Regions from separate parts of the Kitasatospora sp. NPDC058218 genome, predicted to be linked through region 3. Evidence: riboswitches for the same ligand, from Rfam matches in the RefSeq annotation. Region 3 holds a riboswitch; each other region holds the start of a gene.
What was found. Region 3 has a riboswitch for cobalamin ahead of ACFVYI_RS08390 (CoA-acylating methylmalonate-semialdehyde dehydrogenase). Riboswitches for the same ligand answer to the same signal wherever they lie in the genome.
Positions count from the first base shown of each region.

Region 1: it holds a riboswitch for cobalamin, as region 3 does, so the genes downstream of both, ACFVYI_RS17875 (ribonucleoside-diphosphate reductase subunit alpha) here and ACFVYI_RS08390 (CoA-acylating methylmalonate-semialdehyde dehydrogenase) in region 3, are expected to answer to the same signal.
Region 2: it holds a riboswitch for cobalamin, as region 3 does, so the genes downstream of both, ACFVYI_RS28525 (cobalamin biosynthesis protein) here and ACFVYI_RS08390 (CoA-acylating methylmalonate-semialdehyde dehydrogenase) in region 3, are expected to answer to the same signal.
Region 4: it holds a riboswitch for cobalamin, as region 3 does, so the genes downstream of both, ACFVYI_RS05200 (prenyltransferase/squalene oxidase repeat-containing protein) here and ACFVYI_RS08390 (CoA-acylating methylmalonate-semialdehyde dehydrogenase) in region 3, are expected to answer to the same signal.

Region 1 covers NZ_JBHVWC010000025.1:54,801-59,797, reverse strand. Annotated here, with positions in the region: gene ACFVYI_RS17875 (ribonucleoside-diphosphate reductase subunit alpha) at 1-1,448, opposite strand, end outside; cobalamin riboswitch at 1,635-1,776, opposite strand; gene ACFVYI_RS17870 (hypothetical protein) at 2,146-3,498, shown strand; gene ACFVYI_RS17865 (glycoside hydrolase family 26 protein) at 3,661-4,997, shown strand, end outside.
Region 2 covers NZ_JBHVWC010000050.1:17,063-22,059, forward strand. Annotated here, with positions in the region: gene ACFVYI_RS28515 (alpha/beta hydrolase family protein) at 1-1,058, opposite strand, end outside; gene ACFVYI_RS28520 (transcriptional regulator) at 1,239-1,952, opposite strand; cobalamin riboswitch at 2,193-2,356, shown strand; gene ACFVYI_RS28525 (cobalamin biosynthesis protein) at 2,452-3,423, shown strand; gene ACFVYI_RS28530 (cobyric acid synthase) at 3,420-4,961, shown strand; gene ACFVYI_RS28535 (putative cobaltochelatase) at 4,954-4,997, shown strand, end outside.
Region 3 covers NZ_JBHVWC010000010.1:4,018-9,014, reverse strand. Annotated here, with positions in the region: gene ACFVYI_RS08395 (acyl-CoA dehydrogenase family protein) at 1-499, opposite strand, end outside; gene ACFVYI_RS08390 (CoA-acylating methylmalonate-semialdehyde dehydrogenase) at 507-2,006, opposite strand; cobalamin riboswitch at 2,227-2,398, opposite strand; gene ACFVYI_RS08385 (hypothetical protein) at 2,656-4,389, shown strand; gene ACFVYI_RS08380 (hypothetical protein) at 4,386-4,751, shown strand; gene ACFVYI_RS08375 (VWA domain-containing protein) at 4,878-4,997, shown strand, end outside.
Region 4 covers NZ_JBHVWC010000006.1:38,536-43,532, reverse strand. Annotated here, with positions in the region: gene ACFVYI_RS05210 (MarR family winged helix-turn-helix transcriptional regulator) at 1-251, shown strand, start outside; gene cobF (precorrin-6A synthase (deacetylating)) at 354-1,112, opposite strand; cobalamin riboswitch at 1,416-1,555, shown strand; gene ACFVYI_RS05200 (prenyltransferase/squalene oxidase repeat-containing protein) at 1,652-2,737, shown strand; gene ACFVYI_RS05195 (flagellar hook-length control protein FliK) at 2,766-3,245, shown strand; gene ACFVYI_RS05190 (3-hydroxybutyryl-CoA dehydrogenase) at 3,364-4,233, opposite strand; gene aceB (malate synthase A) at 4,260-4,997, opposite strand, start outside.

The DNA of each region.
Region 1 (4,997 bases), on a different contig from region 3:
GTGCGGACGGTGGCGTCCAGGCGGTCCCAGTCCATCGCGTTCAGCAGGTCGGCGGCGGTGGCACCGGGGGCGACGTGAGCGCCGAGGTTGACCGAGCCGAGGTTGCAGACGGCGGTCTCGGAGTCGTCCGTGACCTCCAGGATCTCGGTGCAGAGGTTGGAGCTGTGCACCGTGCGGCCGGGCAGCGCGGTCTGGTTGGCGGCGCGGTTGGAGGCGTCCTTGAAGGTCATCCAGCCGTTGCCGGTCTGCGCCAGGGTGCGCATCATCCGGGCGTACAGGGTCTGCGCGGGGATGGTGCGGACGGCCTTGCCGGCCTGCTCGGCCTTCAGGTACGCCTCGTCGAAGTCGGCGCCCCAGAGGTCGACCAGCTCGGGCACGTCGGCGGGGGAGAACAGCGACCAGTCGGCGTTGGCGTTGACCCGGCGCATGAACTCGTCCGGGATCCAGTGCGCCAGGTTCAGGTTGTGGGTGCGGCGCGCCTCCTCACCGGTGTTGTCGCGCAGCTCCAGGAACTCCTCGATGTCCGCGTGCCAGGTCTCCAGGTAGACGCAGGCCGCGCCCTTGCGGCGGCCGCCCTGGTTGACCGCGGCGACCGAGGAGTCGAGGGTGCGCAGGAACGGGACGATGCCGTTGGACTTGCCGTTGGTGCCCCGGATCAGGCTGCCGCGCGAGCGGATCCGCGAGTAGGACAGGCCGATGCCGCCGGCGTGCTTGGAGAGGCGGGCGATCTGGGCGTACCGGGAGTAGATCGAGTCCAGGTTGTCCAGCGGCGAGTCGAGCAGGTAGCAGCTCGACATCTGCGGGTGCTTCGTCCCGGAGTTGAAGAGGGTCGGCGAGGAGGTCAGGTACTCCAGCCGGCTCATCAGGCCGTACAGCTCGGAGACCTCGCGCACCGACTGCTCGTTGTCGCCGACCGCCAGGCCGCAGGCGACACGGAGCAGGAACTGCTGCGGGGTCTCGACGACCTTGCGGGTGATCGGGTGGCGCAGCAGGTAGCGGGACTGCACGGTGCGCAGGCCGAAGTACTCGAAGCGGTCGTCGCCCTCGGGGTCGATCAGCGCGTTCAGGGCGACGGCGTGCTTGCCGACGAAGTCGGCGGTGGTGTCGCCGATCAGGCCCTCGGCGTGCCCGACCGCGATCGAGTCCGAGAAGGTGACCGAGCCCTGGCTGTTCGCCTCGTCGACGATCTCCAGCGCCAGCAGGCGCGCGGCCAGCTTCGAGTACTGCGGGTCCTCGGCGATCATCGACGCTGCGGCGTCCACGGCCAGCCCGCGCAGCTCGGCGAAGTCCGAGCCGGCGTGGCGGCCGCGCAGCGCGGCGGCGGCGACATGGCCGGGGTCCACCTGGGGGAGGTCGGCGCTGCGGTCGGTCAGCAGCCGGAGCAGCGCGCCACCGGGGTCGGACACCGTCGGGTCGACGGGGGCGGAGCTGGAACCCTGGGCGGGCAGGGTGACTGAGGCAGCGGTGGTCAAGGCGCTCTCTCCTGGCGGCGATCGGCGTCGGTGGCTCGGGGCCGGGCCGTTCGGGGCAGGGGAGCACGGCGCGACGGCCGGACGGCGTCGCGCGACGGTGGCATCCCCGGCCCGCCCGCGAGGCCCGGAAGTACTACTGGTGCGAAAGGCCTCTGCGGGGAGGCCAGGCAGCACGCCGTCGGCAGGTACTCGGACTCGCGGGCTCTGGTCGGAGCCGCCCGCACACCGCTGCGGGGCAGTCCCGGACTCGCACCGGGTTCCCCTGCGTCGACAGCAGGGTCGAGCATACATCTAGTGGTGTCTGCTCGATGCGACCCCACATGTTGTGCGGCATCGCGTGTCGGCGTGATGGCCGGTGGCACCGGCAAGGGGCCGTTCCCGGGCTGTTCCGGGGCCGTGTCGGGGCTTTCGCGGGTGCCGGCGGCGGGCTGTCCGGGGAGGCTGTTCCGGGGCCGTGTCGGGGCTTTCGCGGGCGTCGGCGGCGGGCTGTGACGGCCGTCGCGGGGCGCCCGGGAGCCCGCCGGGTGTTCGGATTCGGAAACGGAATGGTCACCGGGCGGACCCTCCGTCAGGGGCATGCCCTACGATCTCGGCTCATGAGCGAGCGGAGCGAGCGAATCATCAACATCAGCGGGATTCGCGGAGCGACCGCCGAGCGCAGTGAGGTGGGCGCATGAGCGACGGAACGGGCACGCCCGGGGAGTGGGCCGACCGGCCCGCCTCGCCGGGGCAGCAGCCGCCCCCTCCCGCCGGGCCGGGGGGCGCACAGAACCAGCAGCAGCCGGGCACACCCGGACAGGCACCGCAGGGCCCGCCGCCCGTCGGTGGCCCTGTCGTGCCCCCGCCCGCGCCGGTGCCGCCGGCTCCCGCGCCGTACCCCGGCGCGCCGCAGCCGGTGCCGCCGGCCCCGGGCGGGTTCGGCCCGCCGCCGGCCTCGTACGGGCCGCCGGTGCCGGCGCCGCAGCCGGCCGTTCCGCCGGTGCCCACGGTGCCCCAGCCGCCGGTGCCGCAGCCTCAGCCGCCGCAGCCCCAGCCGCCCGTGCCCCAGCCACCGGCGCACGTCCAGCCGCCGGCGCCGCGGCCGGTCCACCACCAGCACCCGCCGGTCCAGCCGCAGCCCCCGGTGCACCCGCAGCCCGTCCAGCCGCAGCCTCAGCCGCCGCAGCACCAGTGGCAGCAGCCGCAGCCCCCGCAGCCCCAGCCCCCGGCGCAGCACGCCGAGCCGGACTGGGCCGCTCTCGCGGACCGCAACGAGGCGGAGGCCAAGCGCAAGGGTCGGACCCGGATCATCGGCGCGGCCGTCGCCCTCCTGGTGGTCGGCGGCCTGGTCGCCGGCGGCCTGCTGTTCATGAACAAGGGCGACGGCGAGAAGCCGGTCGCCGAGCCCACGCCCAGCGGCACGGCGGCCACCCAGCCGCCGCCGGCGCCCACGGCCTCCGGCAAGGCGTCCCCGACGGCCACCGCGAGCGCCACGCCCGAGGACCCGTCGAAGCCGCTCTGGGAGGCCACCACCGACCCGGCGCCGCAGGACGCGGCGGCGCTCTTCTCGGCGCTCACCGTGACGGTCAACGGCGCCACCTGGAACCGCACCGTGGTCTCGCTCGACTCGCCCTGCTGGGACGGCAACTCCACGGTCGGCGGCCTCGGCAAGATCCTCGGTGACCAGGGCTGCCGCCAGGTGCTCCGGGCCACCTACGTCTCCGGCGACAGCGCGGTGACGGTCGGCGTCGCGGTCTTCGACCACAAGCAGCAGGCCGAGGCCGCGGTGAAGAACTACGTCGGTCACCTCAAGGGCGCCGCCGCCCCCGGCTCCCCGGCGTTCTGCACCACTCCGGGCTGCACCAACACCAAGGGCACCCTGGGCCGGTACGGCTTCTTCACCGTCGAGGGCTCGGCCAAGGGCGGCAACACCGCGGACGCCGCCGCCACGGCGGCGGCCGTGGGCTTCGACGAGCACGTGAAGAGCCAGTTGCTCCAGCGCACCAAGGCGGCGGGCGGCGCACCGGCCGCCACCCCGGCGGGCTGACGCCCCGGCCGGACCGGCAGGAGACGCGCCCCGGCCCACGGCCGGGGCGCGTCCGCTCGCCCGGACGCCGGGGAATGTGGCAGGCTCACCGCCTGTCAGTCGTACACGTGTTCCGGTTGTGACGGTGCAGGCCGGTGCCGGTGAGCATCCGGAGGAGTGTCCGTGGCCCTGCCCCGTGCGCTGCGCGCCAAGCCGGCCGTGCTGGCCGCGGCCGGTGCGGTGCTCGCCGCCGGCGCGGTGGTGCTGGCCGGCCGGGACGGCCGGGCCGACGGCGACCACCGGGACGACGCGCCCGCCCGCAGCGTGCTCACGCTGAACGGCGCCGGGCGCACCCTGCCGCCGGAGGTCGGCCGCGAGCTGCTGGCCCGCGACCCCGAGGCCTCGCCGAACGCGCGGGCCGTCCAGCAGCTCCTCACCGACCTGGAGCGCGAGGCCCGCGCCGGCCGCTCCGGCGGGACGGTGATCGGCCAGCACGTCGAGGCGCACAACGAGCTCTACAACCCCGAGTACGGGGACTACCGCGGGACCAAGCCGGTCGGCTACTACTACAAGAAGGCCGCCGACATCACCGGCAAGCTGCCCGGCTTCGTCGAGACCGACCTCGGTCCCGGCTACGGCCAGAGCGGGTGGGGGGTCGGGAACCCGCGCTCCTACTCGGCGGGCCGGTGGCCGGCCTGCGCGGTCGGCTGGCAGTACACCGATGACGCCGTCGACCTGATGACCGCCGTCTGGTCCGGCCACCCGCGCCCGGAGGACGGCACCTACGGGGCGTCGGGCACCCGGAAGAACTGCGACGGCACCACCACCGAGCTGCCCGACAACGGCGGCGGGCCGGCCGGGCTGGTCGGGATGTCCTTCCACCAGCCGTACCCGGGTTCGGACGTCAAGTCCTTCGACCGGGTGCTCTGCTCGGCCTCGCCCGGGGCGAAGGACCCGGGCTGGTTCGCCCGGGTCGTCGACGCCGCCGGCAACACCCCCGAGTACCGCGCGCTGCTGAAGGACCTCTCCTTCCTGGCGGACCACCTGGAGTACCTCGCGGCCCACGACGTACCGGTGCTGCTGCGCCCGTACCACGAGATGAACGCGGCCGACTGCGCCCGGGGCTTCTGGTGGTCGGGCCGCAAGCCCGCCGACTACCAGGCGCTCTGGCGGATCACCTACCACTACCTGGTGGAGACCAGGGGCCTGCACAACCTGCTGTTCGCCTGGACCCCGGTCTCCTGGGACGGCGCCCCGGGCGTCGACCCGTGGGACTACTACCCGGGTGCGCAGTACGTCGACGTGGTCGGGGTGGACGACTACAGCGGCAGCCCGGCGCACCCGATCGGCACCGGCGAGGTGTGGACCAAGCGCTACTACGACGGCCTGGCCGGCTACGACAAGCCGCGGATCCTGGCCGAGTCCTTCGCCGTCCCGGTGAACTCCCGCCAGCCGGACACCCTGCGGCGGACCCCGTGGACGATCTGGACGGTCTGGGGGCAGTCGCTGACGGCGGACAA
Region 2 (4,997 bases), on a different contig from region 3:
TTCCAGAGGCCGGCGTGCTCCCCGCCGGGGACGGCCTGGAGGCCGACCACGTCGGCGCGGCGATCGGCGAGCCGGGCGGCGGCCCGCCAGGGGGCCAGCGCGTCGTCGGGCCCGTGCAGCAGGAGCGTGGGCACCCGCAGGTCGGTGCCGTCCGCGAGGCGGGCGAAGTCGGCCAGATCCACGCCGGCACGGCCCTCGGCCGCGAGCGCGCCCAGCTCGGCGGCGGCGCCCCGGTAACCGGCCCGGGCGGCGCCCCGGCGGGCGGTGGCCGGCCAGTCGAGCACGGGCGAGTCCAGCACCAGGCCGCTGATCGAGGACGCCCAGGCGGAGCGGGCCGCGGTCTGCAGGACCATGGTCGCGCCGAGCGACCAGCCGTACAGGATCACCCGCCCGGCGCCGCTGTCGAGGGCCAGCCGCAGGGCGGCCTCGACGTCCCGCCACTCGGTCTCGCCGAAGTGGCCGAGGCCGTCCGGGGAGGCCGGCGCGCCCTGGTCACCGCGGTAGGTGACGGCGAGGACGGGCAGGCCGAGCCGGTGCAGGACGGGGAGCACCGGGAGGGTCTGCTGCCGGTCGGCGCCGGGGCCGTGCACCAGGATCACCCAGGTGCCGCGCTTGCCGTCGAGCCGCCAGGCGGGCAGCGCGCCCAGTTCGCCCTCGACGGCGGTCTCGGTGAACGGCAGGCCGAGTGCACCGGTCGGGTCGCCGAGGTGGACCCGGGGGGTGAAGCGGACGGCGGTACCGGGTGTCAGGGTGCCCCGGTCGGCGCGGACCAGCCGCCGAGTGACGCCCCGCTCGTCGGCGTGCAGGATCTCGTCGACCACCGCGTGCCCGCCGTCGGCCCACTCGACGGCCCAGCGGCCGGGGCGGGCGCTCTCGGCGCCGCGGGTGAAGGTGGCCCGTCCGGCGGCGAGGGTCAGCACGACGACGGGGCCGGCGGCCCGCTCGCGGGCGGCCGCCGGGTGGACCATCCGCTCGGACGCCCTCCTGCCGATCAACAGGACGGCGGCTCCGGTGCCGACGGCGGCGGCCGCCACGGCGGCTGCGGTTCCCCAACGCATATCGCTCCCCGCTCTGTTGGTCGCGGACTGGGCAGTGTGCCCACCAGTCCACTCGCGGGGACGGCGCCCGGCCACCGGACACGGCCGTCCGGGTCATGGCGGCGCGGGATCACCTCGGCGAGGCGGCGCGGGAAAGCCCCACGGCCCCCGACCTCCGCCCCCGACCCCACCCCCCGCCCGTCAGACCGGGATCTCCGTCTCCAGCCGCCCCAGCAGCTCCCAGAACCGCTCGCCGAGCGGCCGGGCCAGCGCCCCGGGGGCACTCGCCGCCGGGGCCGGGGAGCCCCAGCTGCCGGCGCCCCAGTGCGAGAAGACCTGATGCTCGTTCTGGAGCACCGCCAGCACGGTGGCGAGGTCGTCCTCGCGCACCGGCACGATCCGGCCGATCGCCCGGACGTGCGCCTGCCAGCGGCCGTCCACGGTCTGCCGCAGCCGCCGGTCCAGCTCCTCGCCCCGGCCCGTCACCGCGACCAGCTCGCGCAGTGTCAGGCCGAGCGCCTGGGCCAGCGCGTACGTCTGCGCCTGGTCGCCGTCCCACTGACCGGTCGCCTCGGCCTGCTGGTACTGCCGCGGGGTGACGCCGATCCGGTGGGCCGCGCTCTCCTGGTTGAGCTCCCGGGCGACCCGGAAGTCCCGCAGCAGGGCCGGGCGGACGCCCATCAGCTGGGCCGGCGGGCACCAGAGCGCCCGGGCCAGCGCGATGAACTCCTCCTCGGTGGGGCGCAGCTCACCGCTCTCCCAGCCGAGGACGTGGGCGGGCAGCAGCCGGACGCCGTGCGCGGCCATGCCCTCGACCACCTGCTCGGGGGTCAGGCCGAGGCCGGCGCGGTGCGCGCGGGCGGCCGCGGGCGAGAAGGGCACCGGAGGCAGGGCGGGTGGCTGTCTGCGTCGCATGGGACCAGACGGTAGGGGGTGGTTCGGCCGCCACCCAGCCGCCGAACACACGAAGCGGGCCTGGAGGCTCCTCCAGGCGACTGGACGATCCCACAGGCTGTCATGCCCCTGCGGGGGGTGCCGATCGGAGGTAGCGACGGGGCCGGGAAACCCGGCGGCGCTGTGACCAACCCCTCCGTGACCTTGGTTGACGCACGGTTCGGCCGCGTGATGGGATCCTTCAGCCAAACGGAGGCATGCAGAGGAAGCCGGTGCGAGTCCGGCGCGGTCCCGCCACTGTCACCGGGGAGCGCACTCGGAGTCCCTCCTTGCCCGTCGCGGCACCGGAGGGGGCCCATCGCGGCGGGCCGTCACGAGCCGCCGGAAGGCCCGGGAGTGCGTTCGCCCCGGAAGCCAGGAGACTCTCGCCCCCGGTACGTCGATCCAGGGCGCGGACCCTGAGTGAGGACACGCACGCGATGCAGGCTGCCCCGACCTTCCGAGCCCTCTGCTGTCCGCCGTGCGCCCGCTGACCCGCGCCGCCGCCCATGCGCTGGGCGCCGCCGCCGGGTACCTCGCCGACGCCCGCTTCGCCGACCCGCGCCGCGGCCACCCGGTGGCCCTCTTCGGCAGCGCGGCCGGCCGCCTGGAGCGCCGGATCCACCGCGACGACCGCGCCGTCGGCACCGTGTTCACCGCACTCTGCGTGGGCGCCGTCGCGGCCGGTGCGGTGGCCGCCGACCGCACCCTGGGCCGCCGACCGCTCGGGCGGGCCGCGCTGACCGCGGCCGCGACCTGGACGGTGCTCGGCGGCACCTCGCTCACCCGTGAGGCCCGCACGATCGGACGCTCGCTCGCCGCGCACGACCTCGCGGCGGCGCGCGGGCGGCTGCCGCACCTGTGCGGCCGCGACCCGAGCGCGCTCGACGAGCAGCAGATCGCCCGCGCGGTGGTCGAGTCGGTCGCCGAGAACACCGCCGACGCCGTGGTCAACGCGCTCGTCTGGGGCGCCCTCGCGGGGGCGCCCGGGCTGCTGGCGTTCCGCGCGGTCAACACCCTGGACGCGATGGTCGGCCACCGCTCGCCGCGGCACGCCCGGTTCGGCTGGGCCTCGGCCCGGCTGGACGACGTGGCGGGCTGGCCGGGCGCGCGGCTGACCGCGCTGCTGACGGTCGCCGCCGCGCCCGAGCCCCGGACGGCCTGGCGGGTCTGGCGCCGGGACGGCTCCGCCCACCCCAGCCCCAACGCGGGTCAGGCCGAGTCGGCGTTCGCCGGCGCCGTCGGCGTGCGCCTCGGCGGCACCCTGCAGTACGGCTCCCGGGTCGAGCACCGGCCGGTGCTGGGCGGCGAGCTGCGGCCGGTGACGGTGGACGACATCGAGCGCGCCTGCCGGCTCTCCCGCCGGGTGGGACTGCTCGCACTGGGTACGACCGTCGCCGGGCACGCCGTCGTGCAGGCACTCAAGGCGGGGATGAGAAGGGGGAGCGCATGAGCAACGCACTGCTGGTCGCCGGGACGACCTCGGACGCCGGCAAGAGCGTGGTCACCGCGGGCATCTGCCGCTGGCTGGCCCGACAGGGCGTCGCCGTGGCGCCGTTCAAGGCGCAGAACATGTCGCTGAACTCCTTCGTCACCGCCGACGGCGCCGAGATCGGCCGCGCCCAGGCGATGCAGGCCCAGGCGGCCCGGGTGGAGCCCGAGGCGGCGATGAACCCGGTGCTGCTCAAGCCCGGCGCGGACGGCCGCAGCCAGGTGGTGCTGCTCGGCCGCGCGGTCGCCGAGGTCGGCGCGCTGGACTACCGCGAGCGCAAGCCCGTCCTGCTGGAGCGGGCCCTGGAGTGCCTGGCCGACCTGCGCCGCCGCTACGACGTGGTGGTCTGCGAGGGCGCCGGATCGCCCGCCGAGATCAACCTGCGCGACCGGGACATCGCCAACATGGGCCTGGCCACCGCCGCCGCCCTGCCGGTCGTGGTGGTCGGCGACATCGACCGCGGCGGCGTCTTCGCGGCGATGTACGGGACGCTGGCCCTGCTGTCGGAGGAGGACCAGCGGCACGTGGCGGGCTGGTTCGTCAACAAGTTCCGCGGCGACGCGCGGCTGCTGGCACCCGGGCTGCGGATGCTGCGCGAGCTGACCGGCCGTCCGGTGCTGGGCACCCTGCCGATGCTGTCCGGGCTCTGGCTGGACGCCGAGGACTCGCTGGACCTCACCACCGTGGTGGACCGCACCGAGGGCCGCGGGCCGCTCGGCGCCGACGTGCTGCGGGTCGCCGTGGTGCGCTTCCCCCGGCTCTCCAACTTCACCGACGTGGACGCGCTGGCCCAGGAGCCCGGGGTGCTGGTCCGCTGGGCCACCCGGCCCGAGGAGCTGGCCGACGCCGACCTGGTGATCCTGCCCGGCACCCGGGCCACCGTGGCCGACCTGGCCTGGCTGCGCGAGCGCGGCCTGGAGCCGGCCCTGCGGGCCCGGGCCGCGGCCGGGCTGCCGGTCCTCGGCGTCTGCGGCGGCTACCAGATGCTGGCGCGCGCCATCCACGACGAGGTCGAGTCCCGGGCCGGCGCCGTCGACGGCCTGGCCCTGCTGCCCACGCACGTCCGGTTCGGCGCCGAGAAGGTGCTCGCCCGGCCGGTCGGCCGGGCGTTCGGGCAGCCGGTCGCGGGGTACGAGATCCACCACGGCGTGGTGACCGTCGAGGGCGGCGCCGCGTTCGTCTCCGACGAGGACGGCCGGAGCCTGGACGGCTGCCGGGTCGGCGCGGTCTGGGGGACGACCTGGCACGGCGTGTTGGAGAACGACGCCTTCCGGCGCGAGCTGCTGCGCGAGGTGGCGGCGGCGGCGGGCCGGGCGTTCGTGCCCGCGCCGGACACGTCGTTCGCCGAGGCGCGCGAGGCCCGGCTGGACCGGCTGGGCGACCTGATCGAGGAGCACGCGGACACCGACGCGCTGTGGAAGCTGATCGAGGGCGGGGTGCCGGCCGCGGGTTCGCTGCCGTTCCTGCCGCCCGGGGCCCCCTTGGAGAATCATGAGTGACGTCCGCTACCCCTTCACCGCGATCGTCGGGATGGC
Region 3 (4,997 bases):
TCACCACGTACAGCCGGGAGGCGCCGGCGCCGGAGATGAACTGCTTGACGCCGTCCAGCACCCAGCCGTCGCCGTCACGGACGGCGCGGGTGGCGAGGGCGGCGGCGTCCGAGCCCGCCCCGGGCTCGGTCAGGCAGTAGCTGGCCGGGCTCTCCATCGCGCACAGCCCGGGCAGCCAGCGGGAGCGCTGGGCGGGCGTGCCGTAGCGGTCGACCATCCAGGCGACCATGTTGTGGATGGAGAGGTAGGCCGCGATCGAGGGGCAGCCGGTGGCGAGCGCTTCGAAGACCAGCACGCCGTCCTCCCGGGTGAGCCCCGAACCGCCCGCGCCCTCGCGGACGTAGACGCCGCCGAGTCCGATCCCGGCCGCCTTGCGCAGCACGTCCAGCGGGAAGTGCTTGTCCCGGTCCCACTCGACCGCGTACGGCGCCAGGTGCTCGCGCGCGAAGTCCCGGGTGGTCCCGGCGATGGCCTGCTGGTCCTCCGTCAGGGTGTGCACGGCGGCCTCAGCCCATCGTCGGGATGGTGAAGCTCGCGCCCTCCTTGACCCCGGAGGGCCAGCGCGAGGTGACGGTCTTGGTCCTGGTGTAGAAGCGGACCGAGTCCGGACCGTGCTGGTTGAGGTCGCCGAAGCCGGAGCGCTTCCAGCCGCCGAAGGTGTGGTACGCGACGGGGACCGGGATCGGCACGTTGACGCCGATCATGCCGGTGTTCACCCGGCGGGTGAAGTCCCGGGCGGTGTCGCCGTCCCGGGTGAAGATCGCCACGCCGTTGCCGAACTCGTGCTCGCTCGGCAGCCGCAGCGCCTCCTCGTAGTCCGCCGCGCGGACCACGCACAGGACCGGCCCGAAGATCTCCTCCCGGTAGATCCGCATCCCGGGGGTGACGCGGTCGAACAGCGTGGCCCCCAGGAAGTAGCCGTCCTCGTACCCCGGCACGGTCAGGCCGCGGCCGTCGACGACCAGTTCGGCGCCCTCCTCGACGCCCAGGTCCAGGAAGCCGCGGACCCGGTCCAGGGCGTCCTGGCTGACGAGCGGCCCGAACTCGGCCTCGGGGTCGTGCGAGGCACCGACCTTCAGTGCGGCGATCCGCTCGGTGAGCTTGGCGACCAGCGCGTCGGCGGTCTCCTCCCCCACCGGCACCGCGACGGAGATGGCCATGCACCGCTCGCCGGCGGAGCCGTACCCGGCGCCGATCAGCGCGTCGGCGGCCTGGTCGAGGTCGGCGTCCGGCATCACGATCATGTGGTTCTTGGCGCCGCCGAAGCACTGCGCGCGCTTGCCCCGCGCGGCCGCCGTGGCGTAGACGTACTCGGCGATCGGCGTCGACCCGACGAACCCCAGCGCCTGCACGCGCGGATCGTCGAGCAGCGTGTCCACCGCCTCCTTGCCGCCGTTGACGACGTTCAGCACCCCCGGCGGCAGGCCCGCCTCGACGAACAGCTCGGCGAGGCGCAGCGGCACCGACGGGTCGCGCTCGGAGGGCTTGAGCACGAAGGCGTTTCCGCAGGCGATGGCGGGCGCCGCCTTCCACAGCGGGATCATCGCGGGGAAGTTGAACGGGGTGATGCCCGCGACCACGCCGAGCGGCTGGCGCAGCGAGTACACGTCGATGCCGGTGCCGGCGCTGTCGGTGAAGTCGCCCTTGAGCAGGTGCGGGATGCCGGCGGCGAACTCGACCACCTCCAGCCCGCGTTGGAGGTCGCCGTGGGCATCGGCGACGGTCTTGCCGTGTTCGGCGGAGAGCAGCCGGGCGAGCGGCTCGCGCTCGGCCTCGACCAGCTGGAGGAAGCGCAGCAGCACCCGGGCCCGCCGCTGCGGGTTCCAGGCGGCCCACTCGACCTGGGCCTGTTCGGCGTCGGCGACGGCCGCCTCGGTCTCGGCCCGGCTCGCGAGCGGGACGCGCGCCTGGACCGTACCGGTGTTGGGGTCGTACACGTCGCCGAACACCCCGGAGGTGCCGACGACGTGCTTTCCGCCGATGTAGTGGGTGAGTTCACGGATCATCACAAGCCTGCTCTCGTCAGGACGTCAGGTGGATCCGAGGGAACTGGGGCACGGCAGGGACGCCGTGGGCCCGGTGCGAGCTTGGCTCGGCGCGGGCGCACACGGGTACTGCCGGGCGCGGCACACCGTCAGGGTGACGGGCACACCGCGGCCGTCGCAGGATCACCAGGGTCGGGAAGAACGCAGACCGGTGCCATGCGTGTTTGCTCCATCCTCGTGGACAACACGGAACACCCGCAGTCGGTATCCTGACTCCCGGATCACCGCGCGCCGCCCGGCCTTCCCGGCTGGCTGCCAGTGGCTGGTACTGCGGCGACGCACTCCCCGGTCACAGTGGCGGGACCGTGCCGGATTCACACCGGCTTCCCTGCACTGCGGGCCTTGTTCACGACCATATAGTCGGACGTCCTAGTAAGTCCAGGGTGCCACCCCTGATCGCCGTGATGCGATGATCAACTCCCTTGACCAGGGTCAAGTTTGACGCAACATCACGTATTGGTTTGGTAACGACGAAAGCGTATGGCGCCGGACCGTCCCGGGCAGGTACATGCTGTGGGCATGCATGCGCGAGGCCTCCGCGGCACCCTGCCGACGCGTCCCCGCCGGCACACGGGGACGTTGTTGTCGCACGAGAGCCGCCGATGATCAGATGAGCACATTCGACATGTGGACCTGTTCCGTCTGCGGCACGGCCTGCTCGCCGTCCACCGCCCGCTGCCCCGGCTGCGGAGCCGGCCCGGGTGCCACCGGCCCGGGCCCGGTGGCACCGCCCGGACCGATCCTGCCGGGGCCCGCGAAGACGGCACCGCCGATGGCACCCACGTTCGCGCCGATGCCCCCGGCCACCGGCGCGGTCGCGACGCCCGCCACATCGAGCAGTTGGACGACGACGCCCCACCCCGGGCCGCACCAGCCGGCCGCACCCCTGGCGACGGACGCCACCCGCTACCTGTGCGCGGCCGTTCAACTGGAGGGCGACCTGGCCGGCCGGGCCATCGAGTCCGTCCTCAAGGAGCCGCACCGCGCCGTCGCCTCCTCACCCGGTGTCGACCTGGTCTGCGTCCTGCGCTACGCCCTCGCCGCACGCGCCCGCCAGACCACCGCCCAGGTGCTGCTCGCCCTGACCGCGGTCGCCCTGGTGGCCGCCTTCGCCTACCAGCCCCTCTCCGACCCCGCGACCTCCGTCATCCCGCTCCCGCTGCCGCCCCTCGCCCTCCCGCTGCTCGCCGTGGCCTGGGGCGTCGTGCTGGTCGAACGGCTGATCACGTTCTACGGCGTCCTGCGGCCCAAGTTGCGCCGGGGCGCCTTCGACCCCGCCCAGGCACCGCGCGCCCGGCCGCAGGACGAGACACTGCTGAGCCGGCTGGCGGCGGAGGACCAGCGGGGGAACGTCTCGGTCTTCGCCGGCTACGAGCCGTTCCTCGGCTACGGGAGGCAGCTCAACAGCTGGAACTTCACCGTCGCCGTGGACCGGCCCGGAGAGCCGTTCGACCACGTGGTCCCGTTCACCCTCAAGACGCTGGACACCGAGGTCATGACGGCGGTCACCGGCCTCGGGCTGCCCGGCGTCGAGGTCTCCGAACGCGTCTTCGTCAACGGCGCGGACCTGGCGCAGGACCTGGACCAGGCCCTGCGCCCGCTCCTCCTCCCCCGGCCCGAGGGCAGGCCGCAGATCGCCCTGGACCCGGCCGTGCTCGACCGCCTGCGCGCGGACGGCTCCGGTCGGGCCCGGCCGTACCTGGTGACCACGGTCGCGGGCTGGAACAGCGAGCTGGTGGCCACCACCACGGTCCGCTTCTCGCTGAGCCCCGCGCGGGACCAGCTGTTCGTCGAGGGCGCCACCTCGCTGCTCCCCCCGCTCCACCGCCGCTACCACCAGGTCGACCACCTGCTCGACCGCCCCACCTGGTGGCAGCTGCTCGCCCTGCTGCGCTCCTCGGCCGGCGCCGTGCCGCTGCGGCTGCCGGCCGCCCCCTTCAAGCTGCTCGCCCTGGTGACCGGCCAGTTGGCCGACCGCCGCAAGGAACGCGACCAGTTGCGGCAGATCGCCCTCGGCGCCTTCAACTACGGCGCGGCGCTGAGCCTGCGGGAGACGGCGAGCGACCCGCAGTTCCACCGGTACTTCCAGCAGATCGACAGCCAGATGTACTCCAAGATCGTCGAACGTCGCGTCCTGGACACCCTCACCGACTTCCTGGCGGACCACCAGGTGGACGTCTCCGAGCTCCGGGAACGCCAGAGCGTGATCTACAACGGCGGCGTGTTCACGTCCGGCAACGCCACCGTCAACTTCGTCAACTCCGCGGTGGCCGCCGGAGCCGCCAGCAGGATCATGACCCGGGCCGGCCGCGCGCCGGCCGGCGGCAGGAGGGAGGGCCGATGAACGAGGACCGACGCATCACCGGCGGATTCCACGTCAGCGGCAACGCCAACGTGACCATCACCGGTTCGGGGGTGGCCGCCGGCGAGAACTCGTCGGCCACCGTCCACACCTCCTCGCCGCCGGTGGACGAGGAGGCGCTGGCCCGACGGGTGCTCGCGCTGGCCGAGCAGCTGCGGCAGAGCCCCGACCCGGCCACCGCCCGGACGGCGGAGGACCTCCGGCAGGCGGTGACCGCACCCGCGCGGCGCTGGGAGCAGGTGCTGGCCTACCTGTCCCGGGCCGGGCAGGGCCTGGCCGCCACCACGGCGGTGGCCACCGAGATCCAGGGCCTGGACGACGCGGTCAGGGCGCTCCTGCCCTAGGAACGCCGCGCCGGGGAACGGGGCCCGGCCGCCGGCGAGCGACGTCGCAGGTCGCGCGGACGTCGCACGGACGTCGCACGGACAACGGAAACACGCGTCAGGGACGCGAACTGAAGGGGGATGCACATGGCCGAGACCAGGGGTGTTCTGCTGCCCGCCTACGTACTGGCCGACGAGTCGGCCTCGATGGGTCCCTACCTGCAGGAACTGTCGGACGGCCTGATCTCGCTCTGCGAGGGGCTGCGG
Region 4 (4,997 bases), on a different contig from region 3:
TGCAGGACGGCCTGCTGGCGTCCCTGACGCGGGGGGAGCGCACCCAGCTGAACTCCCTGCTGCGGCGGGTGTGCGCGACCGCGTCCCGTGGTGACGCGGCGCGCCCGGCTCCCCGCCCGGCTTCCGACTGGGTCCTGAACCGCGAGCGCCGCAGGGACTGGGCCGTCGAGCGCGAGGATGTCACGGTCGGGGACGAGGACGGCGACGTCGGCGACGCCGGGGACGTCGGGGGAGCCTCGGCCGGTTCGTAGCCGGCCCGCCCGGGCCGCGAACACGGCCGGATGCACCGGGCCCGACCCGGGCCGGGCGGCCCGTGGTGCGCCCCCGGGCCGGGTGGGGGCGCACCGGGGGCGTCAGCTCTCCGAGCGGCGGAGCAGGTAGGTGTCCATGATCCAGCCCTTGCGTTCGCGGGCCCGCTCGCGCAGTTCGCGGATCCGTGGGGCGGTCTGCGCGAGGGGGCCGGCGGCGAGGATCTCGTCCGGGGTGCCGAGGTAGGCGCCGTAGAAGATCTCCAGGCCCTCGGGGTCGATCTCGGTGAACGCGGCCCGCCCGTCCAGCATCACCACCACGTCGTCCACGCCCTCGGGGAAGCCCTCGGCGAGGCGGCGGCCGGTGGTGATCTGCACCGGGCGGCCGACCCGGGTCAGGGTGGTGCGGTGCCGGGCGGCGAGCGCCGAGACGCTGCTGATGCCCGGGATCACCTCGTACCCGAAGGTGACGACGCCGCGGGCCAGCACCTCGTCGACGACGGCGATGACGCTGTCGTACAGGCTCGGGTCGCCCCAGACCAGGAACGCGCCGGTCTCGTCCGGGCCGAGGTGCTCGGTGACCAGTCGCTCGACCAGGTCGGCCCGGCGGCTGCGCCAGTCGTCCACGGCCGCGCCGTACGCCGGGGTGGTGCGGTCCCGCTCCGCGTCCGGGACCTCGACCACGCGGTGGCCGGGCCGGCCGTGCTCGGTGAGCATCTGTCGGCGCAGCCGGATCAGGTCCTGCCGTTCCTCGTTCTTGTCGAGGATGAAGAAGACGTCGGTGCGGGCGAGTGCCTTGGCCGCCTGCAGGGTGAGGTGGTCGGGATCGCCCGCGCCGATGCCGATGAGGAAGATGTGCTGCATGGCAGTGATTGTGCCGCGCGCCGCCGTGTCCGCGCTCGGGCGGCCGGTACGGCCCGCCGCCCGGGCCCGGTGCGGGCGCCGAGGGGCGGATCACGGTGATGCGGGCGGTCCGGCCGGTGATGCGGCCCGGCCCGAGGACGGGTGTGGCGGCGGGGGTGGCGGCGGGGGCGTCGAGGCCCGTCGGCCGGTGGGCGAGGTCCGGGTTCGGACGGCCGCCCGTGCGGGCCACCGGCGTGTCCGGGGCGTCCGCCACGACCGGGACGCGGGAGTCGTCACGCACGGGCCCTTGACCCGGCCTTTTGGCCGTCGCCATGATGAGCCGTCATGTTCTGACTCCGCCGTCGGGGGAAGTCCGGTCCGAATCCGGCGCTGACCCGCAACGGTAGGCCGCCGACGGCTGTCGGCGGCGAGCCCGAGTACCCGGCGGCGGAGAGGTGTCCACTCCTCCCGTCGTGGTCTGCGGGCCGGAGCTCCGAGGGCTGTCCGGCGTGGTGCCGACGCTCTCCGGGCCCCTGCGTCCAGGCCCGGAAAGGCCTCTCGTGCCCGTGCTCCGCCGCTCCCTCGGCCTGCTCGCGATACCCGCGCTCGCCCTCGCCACCGTGCTCCCCGCGGCCGCCGCCGCCCAGGCCGCCCCGGCCCCGACCGTCGCCGCGCAGGACGCCGGCACCCACCGCCCGGACGCCGCCGCGGCCGGCTGGCTGGCCCGGCAGCTCGTCGACGGGGACCACTTCGAGTCCGTCTTCGACGGCACCGCCTACCCCGACCAGGGGCTGACCATCGACGCCGTGCTGGCCTTCGCCGCCTCCCGCGGCTCCGACCAGGCGGCCGCGCGGGCCACCGCCTGGCTGGCGAAGCCCGAGGTCATCGGCGGCTACCTCGGTGACGGCACGACCGAGGCGTACGCCGGGGCGACGGCCAAGCTGCTGCTCGCCGTCGAGGTCCGCGGCGGGAACCCGGCCGCCTTCGGCGGTGTCGACCTGCCGGCCCGGCTCCGCTCGCTGCAGAGCCCGAGCGGCCGCTTCTCCGACCGGTCGCAGTGGGGGGACTACAGCAACGCGTTCGGGCAGTCGCTGGCCCTGATCGCCCTCCACCGCGCCCCCGGCGGCGCCCCGGCCGCCGCCGTCGACTTCCTGGCCGGCAGCCAGTGCGCGGACGGCGGCTTCCCGGTCTCCTTCGGCCAGGCCACCTGCACCAGCGACCCGGACGCCACCGCGCTCGCCGCCCAGGCCCTGGCCGCCACCGGCCGCGCCGCCAAGGCGAACGCGGGCCTCGGATGGCTGACGGCCCACCAGAACGCCGACGGCGGCTTCGCGGCCGCCGGGGCGACGGCGTCCAACGCCAACACCACCGGCCTCGCCACCCAGGCGCTGTTCTCCGGCGGACGCCTCGTCGCCGGTCTCAAGGGCTGGAGCAGCCTGGTCAAGCTCCAGCAGGGCTGCGCCGCCGCCCCGGACGTGCGCGGGGCGGTCGCCTACGACGCGTCCGGCTTCAACCCGGGCAACGGTGCCCGGGCCACCGCGCAGGCCGTCCTCGGCCTGGCCGGCACGCCGCTGGCCACCCTCTCCGCCGCCGGCGCGCGTCCGGCCGCGCCCACCGCGGCCTGCCCGGCACCGGCCGCGCACTGAACGCCCTGACCCCGAGAGGAACACTCCGATGACCGACACCCTCACCCCGGCCCGACCGGCCCGCCGCACCCTCGGCTCGATCGCCGCCGCCGCGGCCCTCACCGCCGGCCTGCTCGGCGCCTCCGCCGTCCAGGCCCCGCAGGCGCAGGCGGCCGCCTGCAGCGGCACCACCGGCGTCACCGTCGTCGTCGACTTCACCGCCGTCGGCGGCGGCATCCAGACCGGCTGCGCCCCCGGCGACCCGGCCAGCGGGCTCGCCGCGCTGACCGGCGCCGGGTTCTCGTACGCCTTCCACCCGCGGTTCCCCGGCTTCGTCTGCAAGATCAACGCCCTGCCGTCGACCTGCACCAACCCGACCGGCAGCGCCTACTGGTCGTACTGGCACGCCCAGCACGGCGGCCCGTGGTCGTACAGCAACCTGGGCGCGGGCAGCTACGACCCGGCGCCGGGGGAGGTCGAGGGCTGGTCCTTCGGCGCGGGCGCCCAGCCGGGCATCACCGCGCCCTGAGAGCAGTAGCCCTGGGAGCAGGAGCCCTGACAACAGAACCCTGAGAGCAGGCGCCCCGACGCCCGGACGTACACCGGTGCCCCGGTCCTCCGCGACGGAGACCGGGGCACCGGCGTGCTCAGGCCGCCGCCCGGTGCGGGTAGAAGCCGCGGCCCGCCTTGCGGCCGAGCAGGCCGGCCTCGACCATCCGGGCGAGCAGCGGCGGCGGCGCGTACAGCGGCTCCTTGTACTCGTCGTACAGCGACTGCGCGATGGCCTGGACGGTGTCCAGCCCGATCAGGTCGGCGAGTTCGAGCGGGCCCATCGGGTGGGCGCAGCCGTGGACCATGCCGGCGTCGATGTCCCGGGCGGTGGCGTGGCCGGCCTCGGCCATCCGGATCGCGGACAGCAGGTACGGCACGAGCAGGGCGTTGACGACGAAGCCGGCCCGGTCCCGGGAGCGCACCACGTGCTTGCCGAGGACGTCCTCGGCGAAGCCCGCCACCCGGTTGAGGACGGTCGGGTCGGTGTGCAGCGAGGAGACCACCTCGATCAGCGGCATGACCGGCGCGGGGTTGAAGAAGTGCAGGCCCAGGACGTGCGAGGCGCGGCCGGTGGCGATGCCGAGGCGGGTGACGGGGATGGCGGAGGTGTTGGTGGCGAGGACGGCCTGCTCGTCGGCGAGCACCTTGTCCAGGGTCGCGAGGACCTGCGTCTTCACCGCCTCGTCCTCCACCACGGCCTCGACGACCAGCTGACGGTCGGCCAGGGCCTCCGGGTCGTCGGCGAACAGCAGGTGGGCCCAGGCGTCCTCGCGCCCGGCCGGGCTGAGCCGGCCGCGGTCGACCGCGCGGTGCAGGGAGCGGTCGATCCGGGCGCGGGCCGCGCGCAGCGCGTCCGGCCCCCGCTCGCACACCACGGTGTCCAGACCGGCCCGGGCGAAGACCTCGGCGATGCCGGAGCCCATCTGGCCGGCGCCGACCACGGCGACCCGTCGGATCTCGTTCACGGTGCTGTCTCCTCGCTGGGGGCGGCTCAGGCCGCGGTGCGGACGCGGACCAGGTGGCGGGCGTAGGCCTCGGTGGTGAGGAAGGCGGGGAGGTCGGCGCCGAGGGCGGTCTCCTCCAGGATCCGCACCGCGTCGTCGACCAGGACCGGGTCGGCGCCCTCGGCGAGCAGCGCGGCCCGTTCGGCGTCGATCAGCCGGCGCACCAGGTCCGGGGTGGCGAGCGAGCCGCCGGCGAGCCGGGTGCAGTGGTGCTGCCACTGCCACAGCTGGCAGCGGGCGATCTCGGCGGTGGCCACGTCCTCCATCAGGCCGAAGACGGCGACGGCGCCCGCGCCGCCGAGCCAGGCGGTCAGGTAGCGCAGGGCCACCGCCACGTTGGCGCGCACGCCCTGTTCGGTCGGCAGGCCGACGGACAGGCGCTGGACGGCGAGCAGGTCGACGGCGGTGACCTCGACGTCCTCGCGGCCGCGGTCGAGTTGGTTCGGCCGCTCGCCCAGCACGCCGTCGAAGACCTCCCGGCAGGTGGCGACCAGGCCGGGGTGGGCGACCCAGGAGCCGTCGAAGCCGTCGCCGGCCTCGCGCTCCTTGTCCAGCCGGACCTTGGCGAGCGCGGCCTCGTTGGCGGCCGGGTCCCTGCTGGGGATGGCGGCGGCCATGCCGCCGATGGCGTGGGCGCCGCGCCGGTGGCAGGTGCGGACCAGCAGGTCGGTGTAGGCGCGCAGGAAGGGCTGGGTCATGGTGACCTGGGCGCGGTCGGGCAGCAC